DNA from 2 places in the Ornithinimicrobium ciconiae genome. Region 2 is predicted to be linked to the other one. Evidence: predicted binding sites of a transcription regulator. Region 2 holds the regulator's gene; the other holds the start of a gene.
What was found. Region 2 encodes HrcA, which represses chaperone genes, less so after heat shock. Its sites were predicted from a motif close to TTNGCACTCGNNNNNNNCGAGTGCNAA; they were not measured.

Region 1: a site for HrcA is predicted at 1,535-1,561, ahead of groL (chaperonin GroEL). Genes of this name have one in related genera too.

What each region holds. Positions count from the first base shown of each region.
Region 1 is NZ_CP041616.1:968,588-980,212, reverse strand. Features, by position in the region: gene groL (chaperonin GroEL) at 1-1,415, opposite strand, end outside; gene FNH13_RS04460 (acetate--CoA ligase) at 1,652-3,541, opposite strand; gene FNH13_RS04455 (MBL fold metallo-hydrolase) at 3,581-4,447, opposite strand; gene FNH13_RS04450 (pilus assembly protein HicB) at 4,636-5,184, shown strand; gene FNH13_RS04445 (DUF4097 family beta strand repeat-containing protein) at 5,252-6,169, shown strand; gene FNH13_RS19720 (hypothetical protein) at 6,183-6,314, shown strand; gene FNH13_RS04440 (DUF3263 domain-containing protein) at 6,510-6,800, opposite strand; gene FNH13_RS04435 (uracil-DNA glycosylase) at 6,967-7,644, shown strand; gene FNH13_RS04430 (SGNH/GDSL hydrolase family protein) at 7,717-8,547, shown strand; gene FNH13_RS04425 (ABC transporter ATP-binding protein) at 8,596-9,729, opposite strand; gene FNH13_RS04420 (ABC transporter permease) at 9,726-10,550, opposite strand; gene modA (molybdate ABC transporter substrate-binding protein) at 10,537-11,355, opposite strand; gene FNH13_RS04410 (TOBE domain-containing protein) at 11,364-11,625, opposite strand, start outside.
Region 2 is NZ_CP041616.1:2,726,446-2,738,070, forward strand. Features, by position in the region: gene FNH13_RS12525 (MFS transporter) at 1-1,069, opposite strand, end outside; gene FNH13_RS12530 (16S rRNA (uracil(1498)-N(3))-methyltransferase) at 1,060-1,803, opposite strand; gene dnaJ (molecular chaperone DnaJ) at 1,800-2,921, opposite strand; gene hrcA (heat-inducible transcriptional repressor HrcA) at 2,931-3,959, opposite strand; gene FNH13_RS12545 (DUF3097 family protein) at 4,681-5,559, shown strand; gene FNH13_RS12550 (DUF4870 domain-containing protein) at 5,561-6,208, shown strand; gene hemW (radical SAM family heme chaperone HemW) at 6,314-7,546, opposite strand; gene ppk2 (polyphosphate kinase 2) at 7,680-8,570, shown strand; gene FNH13_RS12565 (GntR family transcriptional regulator) at 8,776-9,174, shown strand; gene FNH13_RS12570 (ATP-binding cassette domain-containing protein) at 9,171-10,058, shown strand; gene FNH13_RS12575 (hypothetical protein) at 10,055-10,807, shown strand; gene FNH13_RS12580 (ABC transporter ATP-binding protein) at 10,810-11,625, shown strand, end outside.

The DNA.
Region 1 (11,625 bases), 1.8 Mb from region 2:
CCCGGGGGCAGGTTGCGCACCTTCTCAGCCACGACGCCACCCTCGAGACCGCCATTGATGGCGATCTGCTTCAGCGGAGCCTCGATGGCGACGCGCACGATGTTGGCGCCCGTGGCCTCGTCGCCCTCGAGGGAGAGCTGGTCGAACGCGCTGGACGCCTGGATGAGGGCGACACCACCGCCGGCGACGATGCCCTCCTCGACGGCAGCCTTCGCATTGCGGACAGCGTCCTCGATGCGGTGCTTGCGCTCCTTGAGCTCGACCTCGGTCGCGGCACCGGCCTTGATGACCGCAACACCGCCGGCCAACTTGGCCAGGCGCTCCTGCAGCTTCTCGCGGTCGTAGTCGCTGTCCGAGTTCTCGATCTCGGCACGGATCTGGCTGACCCGACCGGCAATGGCGTCGGCCTCGCCGGCGCCCTCGACGATCGTGGTCTCGTCCTTGGAGACCACGACCTTGCGGGCGGTGCCCAGCAGGTCGAGCTCGGCAGTCTCCAGGGACAGGCCGACCTCCTCGGAGATGACCTGGCCACCGGTGAGGATGGCGATGTCGGCCAGCATGGCCTTGCGGCGGTCACCAAAGCCCGGGGCCTTGACGGCGACGGACTTGAAGTTGCCCTTGATCTTGTTGACGACCAGGGTGGCCAGGGCCTCGCCCTCGACGTCCTCGGCGATGATCATCAGCGGCTTGCCGGACTGCATGACCTTCTCGAGGATGGGCAGCATGTCCTTGATCGCGCTGATCTTGGAGTTGAGCACGAGGATGTAGGGGTCCTCGAGCACCGTCTCCATGCGCTCGGTGTCCGTGACGAAGTAGGGCGAGATGTAGCCCTTGTCGAAGCGCATGCCCTCGGTGAGCTCGAGCTCGAGCCCGAAGGTGTTCGACTCCTCGACGGTGATGACACCCTCGTTGCCGACCTTGTCCATGGCCTCGGCGATCATCTCGCCGATCTCGCTGTCGGCCGCGGAGATCGACGCGGACTGCGCGATCTGCTCCTTGGTGTCGACCTCGGTCGCCATCTCCAGCAGCTTGGCGGAGACGGCCTCCACGGCCTGCTCGATGCCACGCTTGAGGGCCATCGGGTTGGCTCCGGCCGCGACGTTGCGCAGGCCCTCGCGGACCATGGCCTGGGCCAGAACGGTCGCCGTCGTCGTGCCGTCACCGGCGACGTCGTCGGTCTTCTTGGCGACCTCCTTGACCAGCTCAGCGCCGATCTTCTCGTAGGGGTCCTCGAGCTCGATCTCCTTGGCGATGCTCACACCATCGTTGGTGATGGTGGGGGCGCCCCACTTCTTCTCCAGGACGACGTTGCGGCCCTTCGGACCGAGAGTCACGCGCACGGCGTCGGCAAGGGTGTTCATACCCTTCTCGAGTCCGCGACGAGCCTCCTCATCAAATGCAATGATCTTGGCCATTCGGGTGGTTCCTCCCACAGGCTAAACGGGTTGGAGACCGGCCTCACGCCCGCGACGGACGGACCGACCACACCGGGCTCACGTCGCGCCAGCGCGGCCGACCCTCGCTCGGTCGGTCATTGTCACTCTCATGGGTCGAGTGCTAAGTCCATGATTAGCACTCTCAGGGTGCGAGTGCAAATATCGGGGGCTCCCTGAGCACAAAAATTGACCTCCGGGCCGGTGCGTCCACCCCGTCAGGCGCCACCCTCCAGGACGCCGCGCAGCCCGTCAAGGACGGAGACGTCCTCGATCGTGGACGGCACCAGGGCCTCATCGCCGTCAGCGATCTGGCGCATCGTCTTGCGCAGGATCTTGCCCGAGCGGGTCTTGGGCAGCGCCTCGACGATGTCCACCCGGTTCAGAGCCGCGACGGCACCGACCTCGGCACGGACCCGCTGGACCAGGTCCCGGCGAAGCTCCTCGCCAGCTTGCTCGTCGGGTTCCACCCCCGCCTTGAGCACGACGAGCGCTCGGGGGACCTGACCCTTCAAGGCGTCCCGGACACCGATCACGGCGCACTCGGCGACCGACGGGTGACCGGCCAGCGCCTCCTCGATCGAGCCGGTCGACAACCGGTGCCCCGCCACGTTGAGCACGTCGTCGGTGCGGCCCATGATGAAGACATAGCCGTCGTCGTCGACGTAGCCGCCGTCCCCGGAGAGGTAGTAGCCGGGGAAGGCCGACAGGTAGGAGTCGACATAACGCTGGTCGTCGCGCCAGAGGGTGGGCAGGGTGCCCGGCGGCAGGGGCTGCTTGAGGCAGATCGCGCCCTCGACCCCCGCCTCGACCGGGACCCCGCTCGGGTCCAGCACCTGCACGTCATAGCCGACGGTCGCCGGCCCGGAGGACCCGGGCTTGATCGGCAGCGCCTCGATGCCGACGGGGTTGATCGTGATGGGCCACCCGGTCTCGGTCTGCCACCAGTTGTCGATCACCGGGACGCCGAGGGCGTCGGTGGCCCACTGCCAGGTGTCGGGGTCGAGGCGTTCCCCGGCCAGGAACAGGGTGCGCAGGCTGGAGAGGTCGTAGTCGGCCAGGAGCGCGGCGTCCGGGTCCATCTTCTTGATGGCCCGGATCGCGGTCGGTGCCGAGAAGGCCGCGACGGCTCCGTGCTCCTGGATGAGGCGCCAGTAGGCACCGGCGTCCGGGGTGCCCACCGGCTTGCCCTCGTAGAGCACGGTGGTGGCACCGGTCAGCAGCGGGGCGTAGACGATGTAGGAGTGACCGACCACCCAGCCCACGTCGGAGCCGCAGAACCAGGTCTCCCCCGGCTGGACGCCATACAGGTTGGTCATCGACCAGCGGAGGGCGACGGCGTAGCCACCACTGTCGCGCACGATCCCCTTGGGCCGACCGGTCGTGCCGGAGGTGTAGAGGACATAGAGCGGATCGGTGGACTGCACGGCGACGCACTCGGCGGTGGCCACCGCGTCCGGCTTCATGAGCAGCTTCCAGTCCAGGTCCCGCTCCCCCAGGTCCGCCGGCGACTGCTCGCGCTGGACGATCACGGTGTGCTCCGGCTTGTGGCTGGAGCGACGGATCGCCTCGTCGAGCATTGGCTTGTACTCCACGACCCGGGTCGGCTCGATGCCGCAGGAAGCCGACACCACGACCTTGGGCTCGGCGTCCTCGATGCGGACGGCCAGCTCGGCCGGGGCGAAGCCGCCAAAGACGACCGAGTGCACGGCGCCGATGCGGGCGCAGGCCAGCATCGAGATGACCGCCTCGGGGATCATCGGCAGATAGATCACGACCCGGTCGCCCTTCTCGACACCGAGGTGGCGCAGCACCCCGGCGAACCGGGCGACCTGGTCGAGCAGCTCGGCGTAGGTGTAGCGCCGCTGGCTCCCGGTCACCGGGCTGTCGTAGATGAGGGCCGTCTGATCCGCCCGCCCGTCGATGACGTGCCGGTCCAGGGCGTTGTAGCAGACATTGAGCACACCGTCGGGAAACCAGTCGTAGAACGGCGCACGATCGGCCAGGACGGTCTTGGGCTGATGGATCCAGGTGAGGTCCTTGGCCGCCTCGCCCCAGAACGTCTCGGGGTCACTCAGGCTGTTGGCAACGAGATCCTGGTAGGTCATGGAACTCCTCCTGGGGGCGGGTCGGACGGGTGCCTGCCCCTATCGTGCTGCGTTCGGGTCGATCGTGCGAGATCGGGTCTCCAGGGTGCGGACTGCGGCGTCGCGCAGCGTGGCGTCCTGCAGCCCGAGGCCACGAGTCTTGGCCACCAGTCCGTCGACGTCCTGCACCCCGGTGGCGAGCGCGGCGCGCAGCTCATGGGCCAGGGCGGCCAGCGTCTCCTGCTGGCGCTCCACAAAGGCGAGGTCGACGACGGCTCCGTGGCCGGGCACGTGGAGCCGAGCACCCTCGATGTGCGGGTGGCGCAGCAGGTCCGCCAGCGTCGCCGCCCACTCCAGCGGGAACGAGTCGTCCATGGCCGGGTCGGCGCCCTGCTCGACGAGGTCAGCCCAGAACACGGCGGACACATCGGGGACGGCCACGACCAGGTCGTGGTCGGTGTGGCCGCGACCGCCAAAGATCAGGTATGCCGTGCGGTCGCCCAGGTTGATCGGGGTGACCTCATCCTCGACGAGATAGAAGGGCAGGACCACCTCGGTGTCCAGATAGGTCTGGGCAAGCTCTGGCCGCTCGGTCCGGCGCAGGTGCTCCACGACCTGGCTGCGCTGGTGCTCGGCGGTCCGTTGCAGGCTCTCGGCCGCCCCCACATGACCATAGATCTGCGAGTCGCGGAAGGCGGCGTTGCCGAAGCAGTGGTCGTAGTGCGCGTGGGTGTTGACCACGACCTGCTCCACCGGGGTGATCGCCCGCACTGCGGCGGCGAGCTCCTCACCGCGCGCCGTCGTGCTGCGGGTGTCGATGACCAGGGCGCGCTCTGAGCCGACGACCAGACCGCAGTTGAGGTCGAGCTCGGAGGAGCGACGCGCGTAGGTTCCGGGCGCGATCTCTCGGAACGTGCCCACAGTCATGCCTTCACGGTAGGCGAGGCGGGCCTGCATCCCAAGCACCTGTGCGGCACGGCACACGGGACTGAAGCACATCGGCCCAGGTGACACGCATACGACGCCACTTGTGACACAAGATGACGTCGCGATGCAATCACTATGACGTCATTTCGGTGTTGACATGACACCATTGTGGTGTCATAGTTGGCGTCATGGAACTCACCACATACGTCGAGAGACTGCGCGGCGAGGTCGCCGCCGCCACCGAGCTGGGCGGACCCGAGATCTCTGCCGCGGCCCAGCGCGTGCTGTCGGCGGTGGATCCCGCCATCCGCCTGGTCCTGCTCGAGGCCCTGACGGATGCGGCCGCCGAGATCACCACCGAGCTCCCGTCCGGGAGCGTCGAGACCCGGCTGCGGGGCCGGGCCGTGGAGTTCGTCCTCGACGGGGTCAGCTCCCACGAGGAGCCTCAGGAGAGCTATCCCCAGGATGCTGACCGCGAGCCGATCGACGAGAGCGGCGACCAGATCCGGATCACCCTGCGCCTCCCCGAGGGGCTGAAGACCCGAGCCGAGGAACTGGCCGCCGAGCTCGGCCAGTCCCTCAACAGCTGGCTTGTGGATGCCGTCCGCGATGCCACCACGTCGGGCCTGCGCATCAACCTGCGCACCCACGGCGTCCGTTTCGACTATCCACCCGCCCCGCCCGGTGCCCCCCGGCCCCCGAGCGGGCCGGGCCGCCGGATGACCGGCTGGTCCTGAGCACCAGCACCCAGTCGCCCGATCCCGGCGCAGACCACCCGCCGAAGACCACGAGGAGAGCAGCACCATGGACCACACCTTTGAGACAGCGAATCCCCCCGACCTGGCCGTCGAGATCGGCTCCGGCGACGTCGAGATCACCGCCGGCGAGACCAACGGCCGCACGCTGGTCACCGTCACCGGCAAGGGGGCCGAGGAGACGACCGTCGAGCAGCACGGCAACACCATCTCCATCACCGGGCCACGATCCCGGCACGGCTTCAGCTTCAGTTTTGGCAGCAGCCTGTTGCGGGTGCGCATCAGCACCCCCACAGGAAGTGGGCTGAGCACCAAGCTCGGCTCAGCGGAGCTGACCGCCCGCGGCCTGCTGGGCCCGTGCGACCTCCGCTCTGGCTCGGGCGACACCGTCCTGGAGGGCACCGGCCCCCTGGAGGTGACGGCCGGATCGGGCGACCTGCAGGTCAGCACCATCGGCGGTGACGCGTCGGTGCGCAGCGGCTCCGGCTGCATCCGCATCGGGCACGCTGCCGGTGACGTGCACTCGGTCACCGGCAGCGGAGACGTCCTCATCGGCGGGGTGAGTGGACAGCTCAACGCCAAGTCCGGCTCCGGCGACATCCGCGTGGAGAGCGCCGGCAGCGGCGCCGAGATCACCACGGCCAGCGGGGACATCCGCCTCGACCGGCTGGAGGTCGGGCGGGTCCAGGCACGCACCGCCTCTGGCGATGTCGAGGTCGGCGTCGCATCCGGCCTGCCGGCCTGGACCGACATCCACACCGTCACCGGTGACGTCAGGTCCGCCCTGGCCTCGCTGGGCAAGCCGGCTGAGGGTGCGCCCTTCGTCGAGCTGCGGCTGCGCTCGGTCTCCGGCGACATCACCGTCGGGCACCTTCCGGCTGAGCAGACGACCCGGTCCGCAGACGCCCCGACCGAGCCCCCCACTTTCCGACCCACCACCTCACCCGACCCGACCCGGACCTTCTGAGAGGAGATGCATCATGTGCTATCCGTTGGACGTTGACCTCGCCCGCGCCCTGCACGCCGAGCGTGACCGCGAGCTCGAGGTCGAGAACCGCCTCACGCTGCGCGCCCCGGTCACTCCCGGCCGCAGCACCCGCAGCCGCCGCTGACCGCAGCGACGCACGAGCTCAGTTCCGCGCCACCGCAGGAACTCAGCCGGCGCAACCGGCAGACGAGAACCGGCCCGGAAGTCCAGTGGACTTCCGGGCCGGTTCATGTCTCACGCGGTGACGAGCCTCAGGATCTGAGCCGAGTTCACACCGACGGAGAGTGAAGCAGCCCGGCGGCAGCGGCGGGAGCGGGTCTCAGATCTGCACTCCGAGGCGGCGCGCCGAGCGCGACTTCTGCCGTTGCGCACGCATCCGGCGCAGCCGCTTGACCAGCATCGGGTCGTGCTCCAACGCATCCTGGGTGTCGATCAGCTCATTGAGGAGCTGGTAATAGCGCGTCGCACTCAAGTCAAACAGGTCCTTGATCGCCTGCTCCTTGGCCCCGGCATACTTCCACCACTGCCGCTCGAAGTCGATGATCGCGCGCTCGCGCTCGGTCAGTCCCGCGGAGCGCTCAGCTCCCTCGATCCGCGATGCGGCACCCATGTGATCCTTCTGTCCCTCGACGTTCGTCGGGCGGCCCACCCGACTCCTTGACCGACACTCTACGACGTGAATGACACCCTTGTCATTACGACGGGCCGGTCGAACTGCCCACCTGGGACGCTGACGCGGTCGCCGCCACCCGGCATACCCTGTCGTCGTGAGCCAACTGCCCACCGCCTCGCTGGCCGACCTCGTGCACCCCTCATGGTCGCGCGCCTTGGCGCCGGCCACCGACACCGTCCGCGAGCTCGGAGCATTCCTGCGCGCCGAGGTGGTCGCCGGCCGGGGTTATCTGCCGGCGGGCCCGCACATCCTGCGGGTCTTCGAGCAACCCCTCGACCGGGTGAAGGTCCTCATCGTCGGGCAGGACCCCTATCCCACGCCCGGACACGCCGTCGGTCTGTCCTTCTCGGTGGCACCCGACGTGCGACCGGTGCCGCGCAGCCTGCAGAACATCTATGCAGAGCTGGCCACGGATCTAAGTATGCCGACCCCCAGCTCCGGCGATCTCACTTCCTGGGCCGAGCACGGCGTGCTGCTGCTGAACCGGGTGCTGACCGTGCGTCCCCACACCCCGGCCAGCCACCGCGGCAAGGGATGGGAGCAGCTCACCGACCTGGCGATCGCTGCCCTCGCGGGGCGCGGTGGTCCGCTGGTGGCGATCCTGTGGGGGCGCGACGCCAGATCACTGGCCCCCGCCCTGGGGGACGTCCCCACGATCCAGAGCGCGCACCCCTCACCGCTGTCCGCCCGCGGCGGCTTCTTCGGATCCCGGCCCTTCAGTCGCGCCAACGACCTCCTCATCGCGCAGGGCGGGGAGCCGGTCGACTGGAGTCTGCCCTGACCTCCAGGCCGTGAGCCCACCGCGCATACAGTCCGCTCCACCCACCGCTTGCAGAGAGGTCACCACACAGCCATGACCGGCACGACCCGCACCGGCAGCATCCGCCCCGAGGCCCATCCCTGGAGCCGTTATGTGGCCCTGGGTGACTCCATGACCGAGGGCTTGGGTGACCCCGGCCCGGACGGGGCGCTCGGCGGCTGGGCCGACCGCCTCGCCGCACTCCTGTCCGCGCACTCGCCGGACTTCGCCTACGGCAACCTGGCAGTCCGCGGACGCCGACTGGACGACATCGCCGGCCGCCAGGTCGACCTCGGGCTGGAGCTGGAGCCAGATCTGGTCAGCATCATCGGCGGCGGCAACGACATCCTGCGGCCGGGGGCCGATCCCGACGCCCTCGCGGCCGAGCTCGAGGATGCTGTCGCCCGCATCCGGGCGACGGGCGCCGACGTGCTCATGGCGACACCGACTGACCCCGCCGGGGCACCGGTCGTGGAACGCACCCGTCCCAAGGTCGCCGTCTACCTGGCCCACCTGTGGTCGATCGCCGACCGCCAGGGCGCCTACCTGCTCAACCAGTGGTCCCTGACCTTCCTCAAGGACTGGCGCATGTGGGAGCCGGACCGGATCCACATGAGTGCCGAGGGGCACCGCCGGGTCGCTCTGGCCGCCTACGAAACTCTGGGCCACACGGCCGCTGAGGCGAACTGGCGGATCCCCCTGCCCCCGCAACCGCGACCGGGCCGCATCGAGGCGCTGCGGGAGAACGCGGTCTGGGCCAAGGAGTATGCCGCTCCCTGGGTCGGCCGCCGCCTGCGTGGCCGGTCCTCGGGCGACAACCTGCCGCCCAAGCGGCCAGACCTCGGTCCGGTCCAGCCGACAGGGCGCACCCACCAGGACCCGTGACGGCACCCCAAACACCGCAGGGATTAGAGCGCACCATCATGCGCCCGGTCAGTGGGTGGCGCCCGGATACACGTGCGTGTCGGTGGCCTTGAACGACACCCACACGTCGGCGCCGACGGCGAGCTCAAGCTCGGCGACCGCTGCGGGGGTCACATCGGCCAGCACCGGCGGGTGCTCCGGCGCCGCGACCTGGACCCGGATCGTGTGGGCGTGCTGCTCCAGACCGGCGATCGTGCCCCGCCACACATTGCGCGCCGAGCCCTCGGGCTGGTGGCGGTGCACGGTGACCGAGGTCGGCGGGAAGGCAACGAGCACAGGCCCGGCTGCGGCGTCCGCGACGTGCAGGACACCACCGGCATCGAGGCGCACCGTGGCACCGTCCCCCTGCCCACGGTGCAGGTTCAGACCGACCAGGCGCGCGACATACTCCGTGCGCGGTGCGCGGGCCACCTCCGCAGGGGCATCGTCCTGCACGATCTGCCCGTTCTCGAGCACGACGATGCGGTCGGCCACGACCATCGCGTCCAACGGGTCGTGGGTGACCATCACCGCGCTGCCCCCGAACTCCCGCAGGTGTCGGGCCAGGTCCGAGCGCACCTCCAGCCGGGTCCCGGCGTCCAGCGCGGCCAGCGGTTCGTCGAGGAGGACGAGTTGCGGACGGGTCGCCAGCGCCCGCGCCAGCGCCACCCGTTGGGCCTGGCCACCGGAGAGTTGGGCGGGGCGGGATCCGGCGTGGCTGGCCAACCCGACCCGCTCCAACCAGGTGCGCGCCTCCTCCCGGGCGGGGCCGCGGGCCAGGCCGCGCGCACGGGGACCGAAGGCGACGTTCTCCAGCGCGCTCAGATGCGGAAACAGCAGGTAGTCCTGGAAGACCACACCCACATCCCGTCGTTGTGGTGGCACGAATGTGCCCGACGCCGGCTCATCGAGCAGCCGCCCATCCAGCGCGATCACACCGTCCCGCAGCCGCAACAGCCCGGCGAGTGCGTGGAGCACGGTGGACTTGCCCGCGCCGTTTGGTCCGATCAGGGCGACCACCTGTCCGGGCGGGACGTCCAGCTGTGCCTCCAGCCGGAACCGGCCGCGGCTGATGGGCAGGTATGCCGTGAGGCCACCGCCGAGGCCGGTCTCGCGGGGGTCGTGGGACCGGTCTGTCGCGTGCGGGTCGGGCGTTCCGGTCATGAGGTCACCCCGCTGACCCAGCGGCCTCGCAAAGCCACCAGCACGATGACCGAGACCAGCAGCAGCACCAGGGCCAGCACGATGGCGGACTCGGGATCGGACTCCAGGGCCAGATAGACCGCCAGGGGCATCGTCCGGGTGACGCCCGGGAAGTTGCCGGCGAAGGTGATGGTCGCCCCAAACTCCCCGAGGGCGCGGGCAAAGCACAGGACAGCGCCGGCTGAGATGCCGGGGGCGACCAGCGGCAGGGTGACCCGGCGGAAAATCAGCCAGCGCCCGGCTCCGAGCGTGGCGGCCGCGTCCTCATAGCGCCGGTCCGCACCACGCAGCGCACCCTCCACGGCGATCACCAGGAAGGGCATCGCCACGAACGCCTCGGCGATCACGACCGCCGCGGTCGTGAACGGCAGGCTGACGCCGAACCAGTCATAGAGGTGCTGCCCAATCAGGCCACGGCGCCCGAGGAGCAGGAGCAGGGCGACGCCCCCGACGACGGGTGGCAGCACGAGCGGGAGGGTGATCAGGGCGCGGACCAGCCGCAGCCCCGGGAACTCCGCACGGGCCAGCACCCAGGCGAGCGGTACGCCCAGCACCAGGCAGACCAGGGTCGCCAGGAGAGCCGAGACCAGCGACAGCCGCAGCGCCTCCAGCACGGCGGGGTCGGAGAGGTGCTCGCCCAGGTCGGTCCAGGGCGCGCGGACCAGGAGTCCCACGAGGGGAAGCTGGAGGAAGAGCAGTCCGAGAGTGGCCGGGATCAGCAGCACGGGCGGGATGCCGCTGCCCCGGCCGGCGCGGGCCACGGCCACCTCAGGGGAGGTCAAAGCCGGCCTCTGCCAGGGTCGCTCGTCCGGTGTCGCTGAGGACGAAGTCGATGAACTGCTGGGCCCCGTCGGGGTTGAACGCGCCGCTCAGCAGCGCGATCGGGTAGTCGTTGACGCCCTCCTGCGGCTCGGGGAGGTCGATGCCCTCCACCGCCTCCCCTGCCGCCAGGACGTCGGTGCGATAGACCAGTGCGGCGTCGACCTCGCCGAGCTCAACCTTTGTCAGCACCGCCCGGACGTCCTGCTCATAGGTGTCGGGCGCGGGCGTGAGTCCCGCCGCTTCGAAGACCTGGACCGAGGCCGCCCCGCAGGGCACCTCCTGCGCGCACAGCGCGATCGTGAGGTCCTCATCGGCGAGGTCCTCGAGCCCGGTCACCCCGGCCGGGTTGCCGGCTGGGGCAGCGATCATCAGCCGGTTGCGGCTGAAGGTGATCGGGGCACCACTGCCCCGCCCCTCCTCGGTCACCTGCGCCATCGCCGCCGGCGAGGCCGCCGCGAACACATCCGCGGGCGCCCCCTCGACGATCTGCTGGGCCAGCCCCGAGCTGCCCGCGAAGTTGAACCCCACCGTCGTCCCGGGGTGCTCGTCCTCGAACTGCTCCCCCAGCTCGGTGAAGACGTCGGTCAGCGACGCGGCCGCGAACACCATGACGTCGGGGCCATCGACGCCCTCAGCACCCCCGCAGCCGCTCAGGGCACCCAGGAGTATGACGAGACTCGCGACGACGGGCAGGCTGCGGCCGGCGGACGGTTGGCATCCGACGGATGGCTGGCGGCGAGTGGGCGGTTGCCTGCGGGAGGACATGGAGGCTCTCAGCGCTCGGCCGGGATGGCGACGACGACCTGGGTCGCCTTGATGGAGGCGACGGAGACCACACCGGGCTCGAGGCCGAGCTCGTCGACCGCCTCGGCACTCATCAGCGACACCACCCGGAACGGCCCGCACTGCAACTCGACCTGGGCCATCACGGTGTCTCTGGTGACCTTGGTGACGATCCCCCGCAACTGGTTGCGCGCCGAGCTGTGGAGACCGGACTCCTGGTCAGTCGCCAACTCCTGGGCGAGCGCAGCCAGG
Region 2 (11,625 bases):
CGATAGCCGCCACCAGCAGCCCGGTGCCCACCGTGATGATGGTGCAGCCGACCACCATGACCCGCACCCGGTCCACGGTGTCTCGCAGCCGTCCCTGCAGCCACGATCCGCCCGCCCAGGTCACCGCGCCGACGGCCAGGGCCAGGCCGGCCTCGGTAGGGCTGTAGCCGTGCAGGTCCTGGAGCATGAGCGGCAGATAGGCCTCCGCGGCCATGAACGATGCGCCGATCGCTCCTCGGGCCGCGATCACCGACGGCAGGCCACGGCCCAGGGTGAGGGTGCCCGGTGGCAGCAGGCGCCAGGCGGCGACCCCCAGTGCCACGGCGAACGGCAGACCGATCAGCACATCCTGCACAGAGATGTGCTCACCGCCGAGGTTGAGCACCCCGACGCTGACCGCCGCCAGCACCGCCCAGAGGATGGTGGAGACCCCGAGGTAGGGAGCGTCCTCACTGGGCTCGGTGCGCCCCAGCGCCGGCAGCAGCACAGCCATGCTGACCACCACCAGGGGGATGACGCCCAGGAAGACCCAGCGCCAGCCGACCTGGTCAACCAGGAACCCGGTGAGCACCGGGCCCACCAGCCCGGGCACCACCCACGCCGCCGCCAACAGCGAGAACATCCGGGGTCGGAGCAGATCGGGGATGCCCTGGGCGATCACGACATAGATCGCCACGATGGCCATGCCGCTGCCCAGCCCCTGCAGTGCTCGCGCGGCGACGAAGAGCTCCATGCTGGTGCTCAGCCCGGCCCCGAGCAGACCGCCGGCAAAGACGGTGGCACCGACGACCAGGACGGCGCGCGGCCCGGACTTGTCCGACCACCACCCGCCCAGGATCATCCCGATGACGCTGGCGGCGATCGTGGCGCTGAACGCCAGGGCGTAGAGGCCGAGGCCGTCGAGGGCCCGCGCAACGGTGGGCATGGCGGTGCCCACCGCGATGTACTCGACCGCGAACAACGAGATGAGGGCCGTCGTGCCGAGGGAGACCGGCCGGTGTGCCGGATCCAGCAGGGAGGGCCGTGGGGAGTCGCTCGTCGCCGGTCCGTCGGACAGGCTCACGCCCATCGGGACCGGCCGCTGAGCAGGGCGATGGCCGCCGAACCTGCGGTCGAGGTGCGCAGCACGGTGTCCCCCAACCGCACTGTGCGGGCCCCGGCTGCCACGAAGGCCGCCGTCTCCTCCGGGCTGATCCCGCCCTCTGGACCGACGATCAGCAGCACCTCGCCCTGGCCGGGCAGCCCCGCCCCTACCAGCGGCTCGGTGGCCTCCTCGTGCAGGACGAGTGCCAGGTCGGAGGCAGCGATGCGGCGCACGACGGCATCCCGGTCAGCAAGGTCGGTGACGACCGGGACCCGGGCCCGACGGGCCTGCTTCGCGGCGGCCAGCACGGTCCGCTCCCACTTCGCGTGGGCCTTGACAGCCCGGTCCCCGCGCCACGCCACGATGCTGCGCGACGCGGCCCACGGCACCACGTCGTCGACACCCAGCTCGGTGGCGACCTCGATCGCGAGCAGGTCCCGGTCGCCCTTGGCGAGTGCCTGGACGAGGGTGAAGCGCGGTGCCGGTTCCGGGGAGTGACTCACGTCGTCCACGCTCAGGTCGAGCTCACCCCTGCCGACACTGATCACCCGGCCGCGCGCCAGCCGCCCGGAGCCGTCGGCGACGACCAGCTGCTCACCGGTCGTCAATCTGGTCACGGCCGCGGCGTGCCAGCCCTCCGGTCCGTCCAGGTGCACCACATCGCCGGGCGCGACCGCGTCGAGGCGGCCGGCCCCGACGAAGAAGAGCGGCGCGCTCACCGTGCGGAGAAGGCTTCCTTGAGTTTGCCGAATAGTCCGTTGCTCGCCGGCGTCATCCGGCCCTCGGGCCGGGACTCCTCACGGGCCTCGGCGAGCTGACCGAGGAGCTCACGCTGCCGGTCATCCAGTTTGGTCGGCACGCGCACGTCAAAGTGCACCACCAGGTCTCCCCGGCCGGTGCCACGCAGGTGGGTGACCCCCTGGCCCGGCAGGGTGAGCGTGTCCTGCGGCTGCGTGCCGGACTTGAGGTCCACCTCGGTGGGCCCGTCAAAGGTCTCCACGGTCAAGGACGCCCCGAGCGCGGCAGCGGTCATCGGCACCTGCACCGAGCAGTGCAGGTCGTCTCCGCGGCGCCGATAGGTCTCGTGCGGGCGCACGGCGATCTCGACATAGAGGTCTCCGGCCGGGCCGCCGCCGGAGCCGACCTCGCCCTCCCCGCCGAGCTGGATCCGGGTGCCGGAGTCGACGCCACCGGGCACCTTGAGCGTCAGGTCACGACGGGAGCGCACCCGACCCTCGCCGGCACAGTCGACGCACGGCTGCTCGATGAGCTCGCCATAACCGCGGCACTCCGGGCACGGACGGGTCGTCATGACCTGGCCGAGGAAGGAGCGCTGCACGGACTGGATCTCACCGCGGCCGGCGCACGTGGAGCAGGTCCGCGTCCCGGTGCCGGGCTGGCTCCCCGAGCCGGTGCAGGTGGAGCAGCGCGTGGCGGTGTCGATGACCAGGGTCTCCTGGCCACCAAAGACAGCGGTCTTCAGGTCGATGTCGAGGCGGACGAGGGCGTCCTGGCCTCGCTGGGTGCGCGAGCGCGGGCCCCGGGACCCGGCACCTGAGCCACCGAAGAAGGCGTCCATGATGTCGGTGAAGCTGAAGCCCTGGCCAAAGTTCTGGGAGGCCCCGGCGTACGGATCCTGGCCGCGGTCGTAGGCCGCGCGCTTGGTGGCATCGGAAAGCACGTCGTAGGCCTGGCTCACCTTTTTGAACTCTGCCTCGGCCTCCGGGCCGGGGTTGACGTCCGGGTGCAGCTTGCGGGCCATCTTGCGATAGGCGCTCTTGATCTCCTGCTGCGTCGCCTGACGGGGCACACCAAGGTCACCGTAGTAGTCGTTCATCAAACCTCTCTAGTTGTCCAGGATCTCGGACACGTAGTGTGCGACCGCCCGCACGGACGCCATCGTCGTCGGGTAGTCCATACGGGTCGGTCCGACCACACCCAGACCACCGGCGCTGCCGTAGGTCGTCGTGATCACCGACGTCGACTGGAATCCCTCGTAGGGGTTCTCCGCGCCGATGCTCACCGCCACCGAGTCCTCATCCAGCAGGGTGCTCATGCTGGACATCAGCTTCAGCAGCACCACATGCTCCTCCAGGGCCTCGAGGACGGGCCCGATAGAGCTGGGGAAGTCGGTGACCACACGGGCCAGGTTTGCTGTTCCCGCGAGGACAACCCGCTCCTCAGTCTGCGCCAACAGGGCGTCCTGCAACGAATCGACGACGACCTCGGCAACAGGGCGGTCCTCGGCAGAAATTCCCACCAGGGCCGCCTTGAGCCGCACCGGAGCCTCGGGCAGGGGCAGACCGCCCGCCTCAGCATTGAGCATCGCGCGCACCGTCTGGATGGTCTGCTCCCCGGAGAGCCCCGTCAGAGATCGCCCCACATCGACGACCCGCTGCTCCACCCGTCCGGTGTTGACGATGAGGACCACCATCAGGCGGGGCCCACCGACCGGGACCAGCTCAATATGTCGCACCGTCGAGCGACTCAGCGAGGGATACTGCATCACCGCGACCTGCTGCGTCAGGGAGGCCAGCAGCCGGACCGAGCGTCCCACCACGTCGTCGAGGTCGACCGCTCCCCCGAGGAACTCCTCGATCGCGGTGCGTTCCGCCCGCGACATCGGCTTGATGGCCGCCAACTTGTCCACGAACAACCGATAGCCGGCGTCGGTCGGGATGCGCCCGGCGCTGGTGTGCGGCGCCGCGATGAGTCCCTCATCCTCCAGGAGCGCCATGTCGTTGCGCACCGTGGCGGCTGAGACTCCCAGGTGGTGCCGCTCTAGCAGCGCCTTGGAGCCCACCGGCTCCGAGGTGCGGACGTAGTCCTGCACGATGGCACGCAGCACCTGCAGGCGTCGTTCGTCGCTACTCACCAGGGTCCACCTCCGCCTCGCACTCTGGCACTCACTCGGGCCGAGTGCCAGTCTACTCGCTCGCCGTGGTGTGCCCGCGGGGCTGTGAGGTGCGGTGGCCCTGGCATGTGAATTTCGCGACACACCGCCCCTGAGGTTGGCCTCGGGGGCGGCCATGCCGCTACAAATGATGTGGTCGCCCTGCCTGGTATGAGCCTGCAGGGACCCCGGCTTGTCCAGAGCCGTCACAGATGAAGGTGTGGGCCCCTCGCAAAGTATGAGTTTGCGAGGGGCCCACGGTGTGTTCGGGGTGATGCTCCGAACGACCAGCCAAGGAGTCGATGGCTCGCGCCACCCCATCACAGGTGGTGGTCACCAGGACGAACCCGGATCGCGAATCCGCGACGAAGCCTTGCGGTCAGCACCTCGTCTCCGAGGTGCGTAGGACAGTTGTAGCCCTGATCGGTGACGAGCACAAGGGGTTGATGCCAAAGAGTTGCAGAAATCTTCTGCTCCTCGGCGTGTCGCGCCGAAATATGAGCTCCTTGTATGCGTCGGTGACGTCTCGCCTTTCCCAGCCCCTCCCCTTCCGGACGAGCGCAGCCAACTCACCCGAGCTCCTCCCCGCCCGCCTTCCCCGCCCGCCTTCCCCGCCCGCCTTCCCCGCCCGACTTCCCGCCCATCCACCTCCGACCCGGCGGGTCTGGCGGCACCCAGTGCACTGCCTCCCTACGCTGGGGCGGTGAGCGATCGATATGGCACCGATGTCCTGTCCGGCGACTGGCGCGTCCCCCGTGGGGGGCGGGCCGTGGCCACGGAGGCCGAGACCGGACTGGTGGTGGAGGACGTGCAGACCGGGTATGTCGGGGCGATCGTAAGCGTGGAGAAGGCCGGTGGCATGCAGGTCGTGCACCTGGAGGACCGCCGTGGACGTCGACGCGGCTTCCCGCTCGGTCCCGGTTTCCTGCTCGACGGCAAGCCGGTCGTCCTCACAGTCCCGACAGCGGAGTCCCACGCGGCTCTGGCCGCCGCCCGCGCCCAGAGCGCACGCACCGCCAGCGGCTCTCGCGCGGTGGCCCACGCTCCAGCCAAGGTCGCGGCCGGCTCGCGGCTCTTCGTCGAGGGCCGCCACGACGCCGAGCTCGTGGAGAAGATCTGGGGAGACGACCTGCGCGTCGAGGGTGTGGTGGTGGAGCTGCTCGAGGGGGTCGACGACCTCTCGGCGGTGATCCGGGACTTCGCGCCGAGCGCCGAGCGCCGGATGGGCGTGCTCGTCGACCACCTCGTGCCGGGCACCAAGGAGGACCGGATCGTCCGCGCCGCCGAGAAGCTTCCCGAGTCGCGCTGGGTGAAGGTGCTCGGCCACCCCTACGTCGACGTCTGGCAGTCCGTGCGGCCAGCACGCCTTGATCTGACCGCCTGGCCGATCATCGAGCGCGGACGCCCCTGGAAGCAGTCGGTGCTGGCCGAGTTGGGCTGGGCACATGACACCCAGGCCGATGTTGCGAGAGGATGGAAGCAGATCCTCGGCACCGTGCGTTCCTACAGTGACCTTGAGCCCACGCTGCTCGCGAGCGTCGAGGAACTCATCGACTTCGTCACCGTCCCCCAGGAGGACTGACATGACCGACAACCCGCAGGACTGGCAGCCGGGCCAGACCCCGCCGCCGCCCCACAACCCGCAGTCCCCTAACCCGCAGCAGCCCGGGCCTGCCGGTCAGCCTCAGGGCCCAGGCCCCGAGGGCGCGAGCCCCCAGGGGCTGCCCCAGCAGGGGCTGCCCCAGCAGGGGCTGCCTCCGCACGGGCAGTCTCAGCAGGGGCACCCGCAGCACGGCCAGTGGCAGAGCCAGCCCCAACAGGGTGGCTGGCAGGGCCAACCCATGCAGGGCGGGCAGGGTCCTCGCCCGGCCGAGTCCGACGAGCGCACCTGGATGCTCCTGGCTCACCTGTCCGCGCCGATCGCGTTCATCGTCAGTTTTGGCACCTTGAGCATCCTGGGCCCCCTGCTGATCTGGTTCCTCCGCAAGGACGACAGCCAGGCGGTGCGCACGGCCGCCTCCGGCGCCTTCAACTTCAACCTGACGTTCTGGATCCTCTATCTGCTCGGCTGGGTGGTCGGCATCCTCACGCTGACGCTGGGTTTCCTGCTGGTGATCCCGTTCTGGATCGTGCTCTTCCTGGTTGCTGCCTATGTGCACATCAAGGGCGCCATGCGGGCGGCGCGCGGCGAGACCTACATCTATCCGTTCCAGCTCAAGGTCCTGAACTGATCTGAGCTGGCCTGATCGGGTGCCTCGAGGCCCCAAGCCGTGCTCGCGGCCGGCAAACCTCTACGAAAATCCGTGCTCGGCCGGCAAAACCCCTACGAAAAGGGGTTAGGTGGTGAGCAGGCGGTGCACGACGGTGTCGGCCAGCAGCCTGCCCCGGACGGTGAGCACCGCCCTGCCCCGCAGTGCACCCCGACCGTCGATCAGCCCATCGGCGATCAGCCCGGCAACTGCCGCGCGTCCAGCTCCCTCAACCAGCGTCAGGTCCAGCCCCTCCACCAACCGGATGCCGAGCAGCACCTCCTCGTCGTGACGCTGGGTGCCCGTGAGCACCTCGCGCCCTGCTCCCGGGGAGACACCCGAGGCGAGGCGATCGGCATACGGCGCAGGGTGTTTGACGTTCCACCAGCGCACCCCGCCGACATGGCTGTGCGCACCGGGGCCGATCCCCCACCAGTTCGCGCCCCGCCAGTAGTTGACGTTGTGCAGGCACCGGTTCTGTTCTGCCCGAGCCCAGTTGCTGATCTCATACCAGCCATAGCCAGCACCGGACAGGATCTCCTCGGCCATCTCGTACTTGTCAGCCTCGTCGTCGTCATCGGGCATCGTGACCTGCCCCCGACGCACCTGGGCGGCCAGCTTGGTGCCCTCCTCGACGACCAGCGCGTAGGCCGACACGTGATCCGGCTCGAGTCCGATCACGGTCTCCAGGCTGGTCCGCCAGTCCTGCAGCGACTCTCCGGGCGTGCCATAGATGAGGTCCAGGCTGACCTGCATCCCCGCTGCACGCACCGCCGCGACGGCCGTGTCGACATTGGCCGGGTCATGGGTCCGCTCCAGCGTCGCCAGCACGTGCGGCACCGACGACTGCATCCCCAGGCTCACCCGGGTGAAGCCGCCCGCAGCCAGCGTCTCCGCCACCTCGGGGGTGATCGTGTCCGGGTTGGCCTCGGTCGTCACCTCGGCCCCGGGTGCCAGCCCCCACCGGTGCCGTATGCCGTCCAGCACCTTCACCAGGTCGTGCGGCGGGAGCATCGTCGGGGTGCCGCCGCCGACGAAGACGGTCTGCACGGACGGCACCTCCTGGTCGGCGTCAGCAAGGACGCGCTGGGCCAGCTCCAGCTCGGCCAGCGCCGCCTCCGCATAGGTGTCGATGGTCGCGCCGTGCCCGCCCAGCTCGGGGACGGTGTAGGTGTTGAAGTCGCAGTATCCGCACCGGACGCGACAGAACGGGACGTGCACGTAGATACCGAACGGCAGTTCTCCCAGTGCGGCCGTTGCATCCTGTGGCAGCCGACCATCCGCGGGCACGGGGTCGCCCACGGGCAGGACTGACGGCATACCCCCAGTGTCTCAGTCCGACCGCCCCGCGACGACATCGACCAGCCCCAGTCGGATCCGGCAGGGAGGTCACCGGCGGTGAGTCGACAAACGTGTTCGCCCACCGTTCACCCAAATCCCCTAGTCTGCGACGGTGCAACAGCAGCTGCGGGAATACATCGACAAGCTTCGCGCCGAGGGCTACACGGTGCGCGACGATCACGGCTCCGACCCCGACCTGATCACCCCGGACGGGCGCGCGGTCGACACCTGGCGTGAGGACTACCCCTACGACACCCGACTCTCCCGCAGCTACTACGAGGTCGAGAAGTGGCTGCTGCAGGTGGAGCTGCTCAAGTTCCAGTACTGGCTCAAGGACACCGGTCGGCGGGCCGTCATCATCTTTGAGGGGCGGGACGCGGCTGGCAAGGGTGGCTCCATCAAGCGCTTCATCGAGCACCTGAACCCGCGCGGGGCGCGCGTGGTCGCGCTCAGCAAACCCAGCGAGAAGGAGCTGGGCCAGTGGTACTTCCAGCGCTATGTCAAGCACCTGCCCACTGCTGGGGAGATCGTTCTGTTCGACCGCTCCTGGTACAACCGCGCAGGGGTGGAGCGGGTCATGGACTTCTGCACGGGCCAGGAGTACGAGCTCTTCATGAAGCAGGCTCCGGCGTTCGAGGAGATGATCACCGACAGCGGGACCGACCTGACCAAGTTCTGGTTCTCCGTGACTCAGTCCGAGCAGCGCACCCGCTTCGCCATCCGCCAACTCGACCCGGTGCGTCGCTGGAAGCTCTCGCCGATGGACCTGGAGTCCCTCGACAAGTGGGAGGCCTACACCGAGGCCAAGGAAGAAATGTTCCGGCGCACCGACTCCGATCACGCGCCGTGGACCACCATCAAGAGTAACGACAAGAAGCGCTCCCGACTCAACGCGATGCGGGCCTTCCTCGGACAGTTCGACTATGAGGGCAAGGACGACAGCGTCGTCCTCCCGCCCGACCCGTTGCTGGTCAAGCGCGCGCGCTTCGCGATCGGAGACTGAGCCCGGCGCGGGTCGGCCGCACCCCCGCGCCCCGCGGCCTCTTCGCCCCCGCACGCCCCGCGGCCCTTCGCCCCCCGCCCCACGGCCTCTTCGCACCCGCACGCCCCGCGGCCTCTTCGCCTCCAGCCGCTCCGCCTAAAACAGTTTGCAGCCCTCATTGCTTCTATGGTTCACTAGTCGAGTAATGAACCAGTGAGGAGCCCACATGTTTGACGGCAGGGAGCCGATCTACCACCAGATCGCCGAGGCGATCCGTGGCGAGATCCTCTCCGGCGCCCTCAAGGAGGATGACCAGGTCATGTCGACCACGCAGTACGCCACGACATACCGCATCAACCCGGCCACCGCCGCAAAAGCGTTTGCGCAACTGGTGGACGAGGAGGTTCTCTACAAGAGGCGGGGCGTCGGCATGTTCGTCTCCCCCGGCGCCCCGGACCGGCTCCGGGCGGAGCGGCGCAAGGCGTTCTTCAGCGAGCGCCTCGACCCGGTGATCCGCGAGGCGCGACTCCTCGGGCTCAGCACCGCGGACCTCACGGCATACCTGACAACCCACACCGACGACACCATTTCGACGACCGACCGCATCACGGAGGAGGGGCGATGACCGGCTATGCAGTCCATGCCGAGCAACTCAGCCTGAACTATGACAAGACCCCAGCTCTGGCCGGCATCTCGCTGGACCTGACCCAGGATCGGATCCACGGTCTGCTGGGTCGCAACGGCGCGGGCAAGACGACCCTTATGTCCGTCCTCGCGTCGTTGCGTCACGCCACAAAGGGGACGGTCCGGATCAATGGGCAGGACCCCTTCGAGAACGAGTCCGTGATGGAGAACGTCTGCCTCATCCGGGAGAGCGGCGACCTGCTCACCGACGAGAAACTCACCACCAACCTGACCTTCCTGTCCGGTGCCCGCCCGCACTTCGACCGACCGTATGCCGAGTCGCTGATGGAGGCCTTCCGGCTCCCGCCGAAGAAGAAGCCGCAGGCGCTCTCCCGGGGCCAGGCCTCGGCCTTCGGCGCCATCGTCGGGCTGGCCACCCGCGCGCCCCTGACCATGTTCGACGAGGTGCACCTGGGGATGGACGCGCCGTCCCGGCAGCGGTTCTACGACGAGTTGCTCAAGGACTTCGCGGAGCACCCCCGCACAATCGTGCTCTCCAGCCACCTGATCAGCGAGATCGAGCACATGCTCGAGACGGTGACGATCCTGCACGAGGGGCGGCTGCTGCTCACCGGCGAGGCCGACGAGCTGCACTCTCGCGGAGCCACTCTCACCGGTCCGGCAAGCACGGTGAACCAGCACCTGAGCGGCCTGCAGGTCGTCGGCACCAGGAACCTGGGCCCGACGCGACAGGTCACCGTCTTCGGCGACCTGGACGAGGGGGCCCTCTCCGCTGCTGAGCAGGCCGGGCTGCAGGTCGGCGCTGTCCCGCTGCAGGACCTGTTCATCCACCTGACCGACATGCAGACCCAGGAGGGGTCATGACCAGCATCACCGCCGCCCGCAGCACCAGCCGGAGCACTCCGCAGTGGCTGAGCGCACTCACTTACCTGCTTTCGGGCTACGTCTACATGCTCACGCTCTGGTTCTGGGCCATCGCGCTGCCGGCCGTGGCGATCATCATGTTCGTGGTCGGCCAGAACGTTGACCAGGTGACTGCTTCCGGGGTGGCGTTCACCCACCACGGTGCCCTGTGGTTCCCGTTCAGCATCGCCATCATCCTCTCGGTCACCTACCTGCCGATCCACGTGGCCAACGGGATGACCCGGCGCTCCTTCACCAAGGCCGCCCTGGCGGTCAATGTCATCGTCGGGGTCCTCAACGCCACCATCGCCACCACTGCTCTGCTGGTCGAGCGCGAGATCTATGACGCCCTCGGCTGGGTGCACGGCGGCAACGACGGCTCGGGCATCCCGATCTTCGACGGTGGCGTCCTGGTCTATGCGCTGGGTCTGGCATTGCTCTTCGTGGCCGGCCTGCTCAGCGGATCCCTGATCGGGGTCACCTACTACCGCCTCGGCGGATGGATCGGCACCCTCGCGCTCCCGCTCTGCCTGCTCCCGCTCGGTGCCGTCGGACTGTTGGGGCTCGGCAAGGGCGTGCAGTGGAGCCCGTGGAGCTGGACGGCCGACATCGCCCCCTGGGGCACGGTCGTGGCCCTCGTCACCCTCATCGTCGCTGCCGGAGCGTTCCACCTCCTGGTCCGCGACGTCCCCATCGACAGCAAGGACTGATCGTGAGCACCACTCCCCCCACCCGTATGCCGAGGCCCGCCACCTCCTCACCCGCCACCTCCTCACCTGCCAGCCTGCAGCCCGCCACCACCTCCTCCCCTGCCACCTCCTCCCCTGCCACCGAACCGGTGGTCCGGGTCAGCGGACTGCGCAAGACCTATGGCGACAAGGTCGCCGTCGCGGACGTCTCGTTCGAGGTTGGCCGCGGCGAGATCCTGGGCATCCTCGGCCAGAACGGCGCCGGCAAGACCACCACCGTGGAGGCCCTGGCGGGGCTGCGCACCGCCGACGCGGGCTCGGTGTCGGTCCTCGGCCTGGACCCGCAGTCAGATCCGGCCCCGGTCCGCGAGGTCCTCGGGGTCCAGCTCCAGGAGTCCCGACTGCCCGCCAAGCTGCGGGTCAGGGAGGCACTGCGCCTCTATGCCTCGTTCTACACGGCGCCGAAAGACCCCGAGGAGCTGATCACCCTGTTGGGCCTGCAGGACACGCGGGACACGGCATACGAGAACCTGTCCGGTGGGCAGAAGCAGCGCCTCTCGATCGCCCTGGCCCTGGTGGGCAACCCGCAGATCGCGATCCTTGACGAGCTGACGACCGGGCTGGACCCGCAGGCCCGCCGAGAGACCTGGGACCTGATTGAGGCCGTGCGTGACAGCGGGGTCACGATCCTGCTCGTCACGCACTTCATGGACGAGGCCCAGCGCCTGTGCGACCGGGTGATCGTCATCGACGACGGCCGGGTCATCGCCCAGGGCACACCCAGCGGGCTGGCTCGCCAGGGCCGCACCGGAGTCACCTTCCGGCTGACGCTGCAGGAG